One region of the Anaerobacillus sp. ABA4_114 genome, then DNA from elsewhere that is predicted to be linked to it. Evidence: predicted binding sites of a transcription regulator. Region 1 holds the regulator's gene; the other holds the start of a gene.

What was found. The regulator Rex, encoded in region 1, represses fermentation and respiration genes when NADH is low (regulators of the CRP and FNR family bind a similar motif). The targets are predictions, from matches to a motif close to TTGTGAAATATTTCACAA.
Region 2: ACXAEY_RS01670 (AtpZ/AtpI family protein) is a predicted target of Rex. The motif match lies at 1,492-1,509, and genes of this name have one in related genera.

The regions. Positions count from the first base shown of each region.
Region 1 covers NZ_JBSWUM010000001.1:3,937,935-3,944,487, forward strand. Annotated here, with positions in the region: gene groL (chaperonin GroEL) at 1-46, opposite strand, end outside; gene groES (co-chaperone GroES) at 95-382, opposite strand; gene ACXAEY_RS20375 (CPBP family intramembrane glutamic endopeptidase) at 724-1,434, shown strand; gene ACXAEY_RS20380 (YdiK family protein) at 1,431-1,655, shown strand; gene tatC (twin-arginine translocase subunit TatC) at 1,675-2,442, opposite strand; gene ACXAEY_RS20390 (twin-arginine translocase TatA/TatE family subunit) at 2,463-2,645, opposite strand; gene ACXAEY_RS20395 (redox-sensing transcriptional repressor Rex) at 2,673-3,311, opposite strand; gene moaC (cyclic pyranopterin monophosphate synthase MoaC) at 3,355-3,837, opposite strand; gene ACXAEY_RS20405 (ABC-F family ATP-binding cassette domain-containing protein) at 4,084-6,003, shown strand; gene tsaD (tRNA (adenosine(37)-N6)-threonylcarbamoyltransferase complex transferase subunit TsaD) at 6,253-6,553, opposite strand, start outside.
Region 2 covers NZ_JBSWUM010000001.1:325,782-332,334, reverse strand. Annotated here, with positions in the region: gene atpB (F0F1 ATP synthase subunit A) at 59-772, opposite strand; gene ACXAEY_RS01675 (ATP synthase subunit I) at 792-1,160, opposite strand; gene ACXAEY_RS01670 (AtpZ/AtpI family protein) at 1,161-1,349, opposite strand; gene upp (uracil phosphoribosyltransferase) at 2,029-2,658, opposite strand; gene glyA (serine hydroxymethyltransferase) at 2,863-4,110, opposite strand; gene ACXAEY_RS01655 (TIGR01440 family protein) at 4,317-4,889, opposite strand; gene rpiB (ribose 5-phosphate isomerase B) at 4,904-5,344, opposite strand; gene ACXAEY_RS01645 (low molecular weight protein arginine phosphatase) at 5,341-5,973, opposite strand; gene hflK (FtsH protease activity modulator HflK) at 6,132-6,553, shown strand, end outside.

The DNA of each region.
Region 1 (6,553 bases):
GCATTGAGCGACGGGCTTCTTCACTAAACTTAATATCTTTAGCCATTTGTTACCCTCCAATTTATGTAGTTCTTATTTTATTTGAGTGGTTGTATTACTTGCTTACAACTGCAAGAATATCGTTTTCACGAAGAATTAAATATTCTTTACCGTCATATTTCACTTCAGTACCAGCATACTTACTGTAAATAACTGCATCGCCTTCTGAAACTTCAAGAGCTACACGCTCGCCAGAATCAGTTAACACACCGCTACCTACAGATACAATGCGACCTTCTTGAGGCTTTTCTTTTGCAGAATCAGGAAGTACGATTCCACTAGACGTTTTTTCTTCTAATTGAATTGGTTCTACTACTACGCGATCACCTAAAGGCTTTAACAACTCAAACACCCTCCTCAGTGGATATTAATGGTTTGTATTGTTTCTGTTAGCACTCAACATAGGCGAGTGCTAACACATGTATATAATAAAATATTTCGCTATTCTTTTGCAAGTAGTAAAGTTGATTTTTTTAACAGAAAATTTGCATTCCTTTATTTATCAACTTCTTCCAAATAAAAGATAAGACTTACGTACTAGTTATCAGAACATTCCCTCTTCAGATTCGTCACTGTTTCGAAACTCTTCTAAAGGGCATTCCCATTCCTAAATGTGTTAAACTAATACAAGTATGCAAAATGCCTTTATCTAGGCATGCAAACCACTAAAAGGAGTTATGCTTCTTGGCAAAACACTATTGGACTATCTTAATTACTTATATTGTTATGCAGCTTTCCGGATATCCGGGTGCAAAACTATTTCAATCCCTAGATGTTCCGAACCCAGTCGTAAGCTACTCGGTTGTGAGCTTTTTTACAGCACTCATCATCATGCTGTTTCTACTCCGCTCAACTCCTGACGAGCCGTTTGAACGTTCTACCCGCGTATCAGCAGGGAAAGCGGTAAGCTGGAGCATTCTTGGTATCTTCATGGCTTACTTTGCTCAAATTATCGCAGCGATGATCGAAGTCAATTTATTCGGAATCGAACCTGGATCAGAAAATACAGAGATGCTGATGGATGTTGCGAAGGCATCACCGATCTTCATCCTTGTAATAGCGATCATTGGCCCAATTCTTGAAGAGATCGTCTTTAGAAAAGTGATTTTCGGGGCACTCTATACACGGTTTAACTTTTGGATCGCTGGAATCGCGAGTTCGGTTATCTTTGCAGCCATCCATTTGGATTTCGACCACATCCTTGTTTATACTGCGATGGGACTTACGTTCGCGTTTCTATATGTAAAAACGAAGCGGTTGATCGTACCGATTGTCGCTCATATGACGATGAATACGATTGTTGTCTTAATTAACATCTTCTTTGCAGATGATCTAGCAGAACTACAGAAGAAAGCGGAACAAATGCAATCATTTATTGGAGGAGTACTTACATGAGATTTTCACCAACTCTAATGGGGTTTTTCTACGCAGGGCTCGGTTCGATCTTCACGTACCTTGCGATTCAAAGCGCCCGTTCTGATGCAGATATGTGGAGCCTTTGGACGATACTACTGATGGTGCTCGCCACAGTTGATTTCGCTTACTCCATTCGCTTCTTTTTACTTAAAAAGAAAATCAATCAACTGAAGAAAAAAGATCAAAACAAAAAGCGATAGGGCTATCCTATCGCTTTTGTTATGCTTCCTGTTCCGAATCCTGCTCTTCCAATTGACGCTTCGCCTCTGCTTGTAGTCTCTTTCTATAACCATAGCGAGACACAAGAATGCTGAATTCATATAGTAAAAACAGTGGTACCGAAACCATGAGGTGTGAAATAATTTCAGGCGGTGTGATCATTCCCGCTATGACGAGGAGTCCAAAATACGCGTATCTCCTAATCTGTACAAGCATGGCAGGATTTAAAATTCCGAGTCTTGTAAAGAAAAGAACGATCACAGGCAGCTGAAACACAAAGCCAAATGGTAACGTTAACTGAAACAAGAAAGTGAAGTATTGATTTGCGCCGTACATTTCCTGAATGTTGAGGCTTTCTGCCAAATTCCCGACAAAGTCGATGACAAAAGGAAACAGGACGAAATATGAAAATGAAACTCCTCCAAGAAAGAGGAGAAAGACTGCTGGGATATACGATAACGTTACTTTCCGTTCATTATCATAAAGTCCTGGCGAAACAAAAGCCCATAGCTGATAGAGAGCGATGGGCGATGTCATAATGAAAGCAACCAGGAACGCAAAGCTGAAATAAACCTTTAACGGGTCTGTTAATGTAAAAGCGTTCATCGGAATCCCCTGTGCTTCAGGAGCATTCTGGAGAAAGACGATGACCGGCTTTGCGATGAATAGTCCCGCAATAAAGGAGAGAATTAAGACGACGACTGTGATGATGATTCGTTTTCTTAATTCTTCTATGTGATCATAGATGGATTGTTTTTGTTCATCCATTCCCTATCCGTCCTAACCGATTACTGTTCGTTTTTTTTCTTATCGTTCGTATCATCGTCGTCATCTGCTAGACCTTTTGTTGCGTTCTTGAACTCACGAAGTGTGTTACCTGCTGCTTTACCAAGCTCAGGTAGTTTCTTAGGTCCAAAAATGATCAAAGCAACAACTGCAACTAGAGCGATACTTGCGCCACCCATTCCCATGCGTGTCACCTCCTTAAGATTGTAAGTTTATACAGGATAATGCTTCATAAAATACACGAGAGCCTGCAGTTCAACAGCCAGATCAATATGGTGCACTCGAATATGATCTGGTACGGTCAAACGTGCTGGCGTAAAGTTCAGAATCCCTTTAATTCCAGCCTCGTCCATCTGATCTGCAATCGACTGAGCAGCATGAACGGGTACTGTAAGGATAACGACTGAGATGTCGTTCTTCTTCACCTGTTCTTTAAACTGATCGATATGGTAAACCGGAATACCACCAATTTCTTGGTTTACTTTTGCAGCATCCGCATCAAATGCCAGTTCGATCTTCGTATTGTTATTCTTAATGAAATTGTAGTGCAGAAACGCTGTCCCAAGGTTACCTACTCCTACTAGAGCTACCCTGGTCGTTTCATCTTGATCTAGGGTCTTACTAAAGAAAGATAACAGATAATGAACATTATACCCATACCCTTTTTTACCAAGAGCACCGAAATAACTAAAATCTCTTCGTATGGTAGCAGAATCTACCTTTATCGCATCGCTCAATTCAGCAGAACTTACCCGCTGTTTACCAGATGCACTAAGATTTTTTAAATAGCGATAATAGAGCGGCAGTCGTTTTGCTGTCGCTTGCGGAATTTTTGTTTGATCAATATCCATAAACACCCTCCACATTGACCTCCGCGCTCAATCTATGGTTGTCCTACTCGCGCTTGTAATCCCCGCTTTTTCCCCCTGTTTTTGTAAGGAGATAGGTTTCCCCGATAACGATGCCTTTATCCAGCGCTTTGCACATATCGTACACGGTTAATGCCGCCGCTGATGCTGCCGTCAGCGCTTCCATTTCTACTCCGGTACTTCCTTTTGTTTTCACATGAGCTTCAATCGTAAGCTCATAAAAGGAAGCGCTCACTTCCCAGTCGAAATGAAGGTCAACGCCAGAAAGCGCTATCGGATGACACATAGGGATGAGATCAGACGTTTTTTTTGCTGCCATAATCCCGGCAATTTGGGCGACTTGAAGCACATCGCCTTTCTTCATATTTCCGTCTTTGATACCAGTATAAATTTCTTCACTAACCTTCACGCTCGTTTTGGCAACCGCTGTACGAGCAGTCGGAGTTTTCTCTGTAATATCGACCATCTGTGCGCGGCCTTCTTTATTAAAATGAGTAAATGAACTCATGGCTGCCCCTTTCTTCTATAGATGATAGAAGGTTAAATGGAATGCTGCTACTTGTGACTATACACCATTTCTATCCTTTTTGCTGTTTTTTAACAAGAATTTTTATTACCATTTAATGAACATTCCTGTAGTTGCCCACCTTGTCCTCACTACGATAAACTTAAAGGAACGTAATCGAATGGTAGATCAAGCAAATCGCTCGATTCAACATACAACGAGAAGAGAGAAATTCGAGGTGAACAAACAATGATCGCACTACAAGTAAATGGCGTATCAAAATCATTTGGTGCTGACCCTATTTTATCTAATATTAAGCTAGAAGTACAATCGAGAGACCGTGTGGCACTCGTTGGTCGAAACGGTGCCGGAAAGTCTACTCTTCTAAAACTCATCACAGGGCAGCTCTCCTATGATTCAGGAGATATCATCAAACCGAAAGATGTACGGATTGGATACATGGCTCAGGACACGGGCCTCGAATCGAACCTATCGATCTGGGATGAAATGCTTAGCGTCTTTGAAGAACTACGTCGTATGGAAAAAGAACTTCGACGGTACGAAGAGAAGATGGGTGACCCATCTATCTATGAAAATGAGCAGGAATACCAGCGTATCATGAAAGAATATGACCAGCTTCAGGTCGCTTTCAAAGACAAAGGCGGCTACAAATACGAAGCGGATATTCGTACGGTCCTTCACGGGCTTAACTTCAAAGATTTCGATTATAAAACACCGATTTCTAGTCTAAGTGGAGGGCAAAAGACGCGCCTGGCGCTCGGTAAACTCTTACTTACAAAACCTGAGCTACTCATTCTGGATGAGCCGACAAACCATCTTGATATCCAAACACTCACATGGCTCGAGGGTTATTTAACAGGCTACACAGGTGCCATCCTCATCGTTTCTCACGACCGCTATTTTCTCGATAAAATCGTGAACAAGGTATATGAGATCTCAAGAAACCGTGCAGAACGATTCGAAGGAAATTATAGCTTCTATTTAGAAGAGAAAGATCGGCGCTATGAGCAGCAGCTTAAAGAGTTTGAGAAGCAGCAAAAGGAAATCGCAAAACTAGAAGACTTTGTTCAGAAAAACATCGTCCGCGCCTCTACGACAAAGCGTGCTCAAAGTAGAAGAAAGCAGCTTGAAAAGATGGAGCGGATCGATAAGCCAAAAGGCGATGAGAAATCAGCCAACATTTCGTTTAGGATCGACAAGCAAACAGGTAACGATGTACTGAGTGTGCGAGAGTTATCGATCGGCTACCCGGATACGGTGATCAACGATCAGCTTACGTTCGACTTGAAACGCCAGGAAAGCGTTGCACTCGTTGGTCCGAACGGAATCGGAAAATCGACGCTGCTGCAGGCGATCGTCTCAGGAAAAACCCTCCTAGGCGGAGATTTAAACTTCGGAAGTAATGTTCAGGTCGGGTTCTATGATCAGGAGCAAACGAATCTCACATCCAATAAAACTGTCCTTAACGAACTATGGGATGACTTCCCATTAACCGATGAAAAGGATATCCGTGCAGTATTAGGCCGCTTCCTTTTCAGCGGCGATGATGTATTGAAGATTGTATCCGAACTAAGCGGTGGAGAAAAAGGTAGACTCGCGCTCTCTAAGCTGATGATGCAAAAGTCAAACCTCCTTATACTCGACGAACCGACGAACCACCTTGATTTAGATAGTAAAGAAATTTTAGAAGAAGCGCTCATCCAGTTCCCTGGAACGATCTTGTTCGTTTCACACGATCGGTACTTCATCAATCGAATCGCCACTCGTGTCCTTGAGTTATCCACTGAAGGTGTCACATCATACCTCGGTGACTATGATTACTATGTAGAAAAGAAAGAGGAACTCGCTGAACTCGCCGCTCTTGAACAGCAGGAACAATCGAGTGCGCCCGAAGTTTCTGGAAAATCTAGTTTTCAACAAGATAAAGAAGCAAAACGCCAGGAAAGACAAATCTTAAGGCGGATCGACGAAATTGAAAAAGAAATTGATTCGGCAGAAGCTAGAATCGACGAAATAGAAGCAGAACTCTGTATTCCTGAAGTGTTTGAAGATCATGAGAAGGTGATGGTCTTAAATGAAGAGCTCGATAAATTAAGAACGAGAACAGAAGAACTCATGGAAGAATGGGGAGAACTTCAAGAAGCGTAAACAGTCCACAGTGGACTGTTTTTTCTTTAGATATAAAATTTTCCGACATATTCACACAATCCACATACTTATACACAGAATGTGTGTTTATTTAACGAGATATTTCTAATTTATCAACATTATCCACAGTTAAATGAATTGTTATCCACAAATCTTTACCCACAGCAGAAATCCCCTTCGTTTCAGATATAGGACAATATGTCCACAATATTCACTGCTTGTGGATAATTAGAAACAAAAAAACCGGGACTAGATTCCCAGTTCTAATCCCGGATTTGCATTAAGGTGTAAGGAAGAACGCTTCCCTTTTCGATAGGAAATGGTACCTGCTGCAGCAATCATCGCCGCATTATCTGTACAATAATGAAGAGGTGGAATGATTAGCTCGATCTCTGAATCCTTAAAGGCTTCTTTTAATGCCGTTCGAAGACCTTTGTTCGCCGCAACTCCCCCAGCAAGTAGCACTTGTTTCACATCATACTCTTCAGCCGCTCGCTTCGTTTTCGTTACGAGGACATCGACTACGGCTGCTTGAAAGCTTGCCGCTAGA
Region 2 (6,553 bases), 3.6 Mb from region 1:
CCTTAATATTCATAAAAATAGATTTTTTATATAATGAAAAGTTCATTAATACTGTTTTTTAGTGGTCGTCTGCCACTTTGTGTGCCATGTAAACCATGGTTAGCATTACAAAGATAAACGCCTGAATTGTACCGACAAAGATACTGAATCCTTGCCATGCGAGCATAGGAAGAAAGGCTCCAAGCGCTCCGCCGATTCCTGCAGCTCCAAGTCCAGCTAGGAGTCCAAGCAAGATCTCACCGGCAAAAATGTTTCCGTAAAGACGAAGACCAAGCGTCAATGTGTTTGAAAATTCCTCGATTAACTTGAAAGGAAATAGGAATTTCATTGGGGTAAAGAATCCTTTACCGTATTCCTTTGCACCTTTCATTTTCACACCGTAATAGTGTGTGAGCACCACGACCATCGTTGCTAGTGTCAGCGTGATCGTCGGGTCTGCAGTTGGAGACTTCCACCATAGTTCGTCATTAAACGAAATGGCGAATGGAAGACCAAGCATGTTTGAGACGAAGATATACATGAGTAGCGTCATCCCAAGAAACAAGAATCGTCCTCCTGTTTGCCAGTCCATGGTGCTTGAGATCAGACCTTTCACAAAGTCCATCACCCACTCGATAAAGTTCTGCAAACCAGTTGGTCGCATTGCTAGTGAGCGAGTTGCTACAACTGCAAGGATGAAAACGATAGCGGATGCGATCGTAATCATGAGTACATTGGAAAGATTAAAAGTAATGCCTAATATTTCGCCAGTTGTAGGTGCATTATGTTCCAACAGCTTTTCACCTCTCTTCCTACTTAAAGCGTATTTGAAGTATTGAATCTATGAGAATGATAATGTAGGTCACCATCAACCCAATTACCACACCTAGCAAGTTGAACAGTTCCGGATATCGAGTCGCGATTGCAACAGCTAGTCCAGCCACAGCTAACCTTGTTAAGAAGCCGAGAGATTTTGCTTTCTTCCCTTCTTCAGCAGCTTGTCCAAGTCGATTTATTTTACGGAACATGTTGAATAGGTTATAAATACTAAATATGGTTCCTAGTATTAACCCGAGGAATAATGCTTTGCTTGAGGTAACTCCCCAACCTAGAACGAAGATTGCGAGCAGATACAGGGTGTATTGTAAGTAGCGGCGGAAATGTTGTTTATATTCTGTCATTTAATCTTCCCCTGTAAACTTATGTAGAAGACGAACTAGTCCATATATTCCTCCACCGAGCCCTAATAGGAGTCCGATGACAAGAAAAAGTGGAAAAGTGTCGAAAAGGCTGTCCATCCATTTTCCAAGGAAGATCCCTGTGAGTATCGATCCGACAAGGTAAGACAGGATGGTTGAGTAAAGTGCCATCGCCTTCAAATGAAGCGCCCCTTTTCTGTTGAGGTTAGTTTAGGGAGAGATCGTCTCTCCTGTGCGGATGAAAACCTTATCACTATACCCTTTGTAAGGATACAATAGGCATCCAACCATGTCAATGTGTTTCAAGCAAATGGTGTGATGAACTTCACAAATCGAAATGCGTCCCAAAATCCCCATATACACAAGGATTATAACGCTTTCAAGTCTTCTGCGAAACCTTATATAGAAAAGAGGTAAAATTTAGCGGATAAACTCGAACAATATTGTCACTTTTTTTTCACATTTTATGTGAGTGGGACAGTTTTTAAAACAAAAACCGTTCTAATTAGAAGAGGGTTAGCTTGTAAGATTTTTATAATCTTTTCAGTTTGTGAATAGTACAGACCCCAACAAGATAAAGCGAAGCTAACCTTTCCTTCAACGTTCAAGTAACTACTTTTTACTTCTGTCACTAATTTGCTTTTAAAAGGACCGGGTTTGAGTGAAGTTTAGTGACATTGATTTGGAGGGGAAGGATGGTCGACTCCTGCGGAATGTGCGGGACGGGTCCGCAGGAGCGTTAGAGACGAGGAGGCTCCCTCTGCCCCGCGGAAAGCGAGCATCCTGGAGCGGAAGTCACTACATTTCTGATAGCAAAAGAAAAACCTCTCCATGTTGGAGAGGTTCTCGATTACTTCGTTCCATAAAGACGATCACCAGCGTCGCCTAGTCCAGGAACAATATATCCTTTTTCGTTTAGTTTTTCATCGAGACCAGCGATGAAAATGTCTACATCTGGATGAGCTTCTTGAAGAAGTTCAACACCTTCTGGAGCTGCGATCAAGCACATCATCTTGATGTTTTGTGCACCGCGCTTCTTGATCGAGTTGATCGCTTCAACAGCGGATCCGCCAGTAGCAAGCATCGGGTCGATCACGATGAATTCACGTTCCTCAATGTCTGCAGGGAGCTTTACGTAGTATTCAACCGGCTGAAGTGTTTCAGGGTCACGGTAAAGTCCAACGTGTCCTACTTTTGCAGCAGGAATAAGCTTAAGGATTCCGTCTGTCATACCGAGTCCAGCTCTTAGAATCGGAACAAGTCCGAGTTTTTTACCTGAAAGGACTTTCGATTTCGCTTCAGTTACAGGAGTCTTCACAATGACTTCCTCAGTTGGAAGTTCTCTCGTAATTTCATAAGCCATCAGAGCAGCAACTTCATCGACCAATTCACGAAATTCCTTAGTGCCTGTTTTCTCGTCTCGAATGTATGTAAGCTTATGCTGAATCAATGGATGATCGAACACGTATACTTTACCCATTTGTACAATCTCCCCTTCTCATTTTAGTATCGTTCCACAATCTTCTTCGCAATTTTACAGAAAAACGAGGACTTATTCAAGGTTTTCTAAGATGATAAAATATTCGCACTCATTGATCGAAAATAGGTCATATGCAATGCGAAGACAGTAAAAAAAGGCTATCGAATGTACTCGATAGCCCCTGGGTGTTTTCAATCTTTACTATTAATAGGAAAGATCTTCATACATTGGAAATTTATTTGTTAGATCAATGACACGCTGCTCCGCTTTCTTAAGCACAGCTTCGTCTTCAATGTTGTGAAGAACGTCGCTCATGATACTTGCGATTTCTTCCATTTCTTGCTCACCGAAGCCACGTGACGTAACTGCAGCCGTTCCGATACGGAGTCCGCTCGTTACGAAAGGACTTTGTGGATCGAACGGAATTGTATTTTTATTCGTAGTAATACCGATATCATCAAGCGCTTTTTCAGCAACTTTTCCAGTAATGTCTAAGCTTTGAAGGTCTAATAGTACGAGATGGTTATCCGTTCCATTTGAGACTAGGTTAATGCCTTCCTTTTCAAGAGAAGAAGCTAGTTTTCTAGCATTCTTGATGATGTTCTCAGAGTATTGCTTGAATTCATCAGATAGTGCTTCTCCAAAAGCCACTGCCTTTGCAGCGATCACGTGCATGAGAGGACCGCCTTGAAGACCTGGGAACATAGACTTATCGATCTTCTTCGCGAATTCTTCTTTACAAAGAATCATTCCACCGCGTGGACCGCGAAGCGTCTTGTGAGTCGTTGTTGTTACGAAATCTGCATATGGAACTGGATTAGGATGGTGTCCAGTTGCGACAAGGCCAGCAATGTGCGCCATATCGACCATCAAATAAGCATCTACTTCATCAGCGATCTCTCTAAAACGCTTGAAGTCGATCTCACGAGGGTATGCACTCGCACCTGCAACGATCAATTTCGGACGATGTTCTTTTGCTTTCTCAAGCACATCATCGTAATCGATGCGATGTGTCTCTTTATCTACACCGTATTCCACAAAATTATATTGAACACCACTGAAGTTTACAGGGCTTCCATGTGTGAGATGACCTCCGTGTGAAAGGTTCATACCAAGAACCGTATCTCCATGATTTAGAACAGTGAAGTACACGCCCATGTTTGCTTGTGCGCCAGAGTGAGGCTGTACGTTAACATGGTCTGCTCCAAATAACTGCTTCGCGCGATCTCTTGCGATGTTTTCAGCTACATCTACATATTCACAACCACCGTAGTAACGGCGCCCTGGGTAGCCTTCTGCATATTTGTTCGTTAGGACAGATCCTTGCGCTTTCATTACAGCTTCAGAAACAAAGTTCTCTGATGCAATTAGTTCAATTTTGCTACGTTGTCTACCTAGCTCGTCCTGAATTGCCTGAAATAACTCTTGATCATGCTTTGCTACTTGTTGCATTGATATCCCCTTTCTATCTCACACATATTTCTATCCTTATAATTTGAATAGTCGTGAATCAATCTCGCTTGCATTGTATCACAGATTTTGAAGACCGTATATTAAATCTCAAAATGTTTCGAATGTTCGCCTTTTCACTTACTGCTTTTGTACCTATTGCTGCTATAAGAAGGATATAGCCTTCTCCTGATCACTATTAATATCTCTTAGAAACAATGTTCATTCTTACTTGGATAAGATGCTCGTTCTCCCCCGATCAGCTTAGGACGAGATCTTGCCATCGTTAAGTGAGCATGTCCGATCATCTTGTGTCTGCCTCTGACTGGAACGGCCACGTGCCTAATATGCATGCCGATAAACGTATCACCGATGTCGATCCCTGCATCTGCTGAGATAAATTCAACGAGGACAGGGTCAGTCATTCTTTGAAAAGCATACGTCGCCATCGAGCCACCCGCTTTTACAGTCGGTACAGCGGCTACAATTTCGTATCCTCTTGCTTCCGCTGTTTCACGTTCTACAACAAGGGCACGATTTAAATGTTCACAGCATTGAAAGGCGATGCTAACACCAGTCTCATTCTGAAATGACCCAATGCTTTCATAAACAGCTTCAGCAGCAAAAGTAGTGCCTGCTGTTCCGATTCTTTCTCCCATCACTTCACTCGAACTCATCCCTACCACTAACAGATGCTGTTTAGACAAGCGTGCATCAACTTGTAAATCATCTAGTGCTTCACGGGTATGCAGAGAAATCTGCTGAGCCATTTTCTCATCCATAGCTCATTCCTCCTTTAATTCGTTTCGTAAGCAGTGATCTTACCAACGCGCTTTGCGTGACGACCGCCTTCATACTCTGTTTCAAGCCACACTTTGGCGATTTCTTTCGCGAGTCCTGGTCCTATGATTCGTTCGCCCATCGCAAGTACATTCGAATCATTATGCTGGCGCGTTGCTTTTGCACTAAAAAGGTCATGAACGAGCGCACATCGAATACCTTCAACTTTATTGGCTGCGATCGACATGCCGATGCCTGTACCACAAATAAGGATACCGCGGTCCGCTGTCCCATTCGCAACATGCTCTGCTACTGGAATCGCATAGTCAGGATAATCCACCGATTCTTTACAATCACACCCAAGATCGATGACCTCCATTCCTAATTCTTTTATCACTCCAATAATGTCATCCTTAATCATAACTCCTGCGTGATCCGCCCCGATTGCTACTCTCACCGTTCATCCTCCTCATTATCTTCCTCTTTTAATCGTTCGATTAATCGTTCGATCGCATCTTCAATTTCATTATACGTTTCATGATAGTGCTTTAACGATCCACCGAAGGGATCTGAAATATCGATCGAAGGTAGGCTACTCTCTAACTTTTCCAATTCCTTTATTTCTTTTATAAGCTCTTGTTCAAATTCTTTTCTTTTCTTCTCTTCTTCTTCACCACTCAGTCCATTCAATTCATGTACAAAAGTGGCACGCTTCGTTTCGAGTTCTGCTGCTTTTTTTTGATAAGGATCATACATCTCTTCTCCAAACGCATACTCTTTTAACGTACTTACTTTATGCGATAGCTCTGGGAAATCTCTCAAAACTAATGCTTTATGACTTTCTGTCATCGTAAGGAGCAGGTCCCCCCATTCCGCAAGCTCCCGGTCTAGTAAACGAGCACTATGAGAAAAGGAAATGTTCTTATCTTTTAATAAGGTTTCAACCTGTTGGCTCGCTGGGGACCCATTTGCAGCGAAGACGCCTGCAGATTTAACTTCTATATTTCTGTTTTTATGTTTTACGATCGCTTCCGCCATCGGACTTCGACATGTATTCCCTGTGCAGATAAATACTACTTTCAACATAGCCACTCTCCTTCTACCTTTATTATGAGAGATGTCAGGCGATAAATCCACCCTGTTCAACTACGTCCAATCTGTGAAATAATTTTTAATGTAAATGAAACTTTTTGTAACAAGTATACGTAATACTTGTTACAAGCAAAACCAAGGGGGGAAAGTCAATGTCACAAAGAAGAATAGCAGTGATCGCCGGATCTATCGTCCTGTTTCTAGTGCTTGGACTCGTTCTTGTTACGAGCTGGTACACGGTCGATGAATCCGAACAAGCTGTAATCATGACATTTGGGAAAGTAGATGAAGAGATTAGCGATGCTGGCCTTCATTTTAAGTTGCCGTGGCCAATACAAAAAGTTGATATATTACCGAGAGAAACGTTTAGTTTAACGTTCGGATACGATGAAAAAGATGGAGAGATCGTAGATTTTCCAAAAGAAACGAAAATGGTAACTGGAGACGAAAATATCGTTCTCGCTGACCTCGTTGTACAATGGCGAATCACAAATCCAAAGAAATATCTTTACTATTCTGATCAACCAAAAGAAATCCTTTATAACGCAACATCTGCTTCACTGCGAGGGGTTAT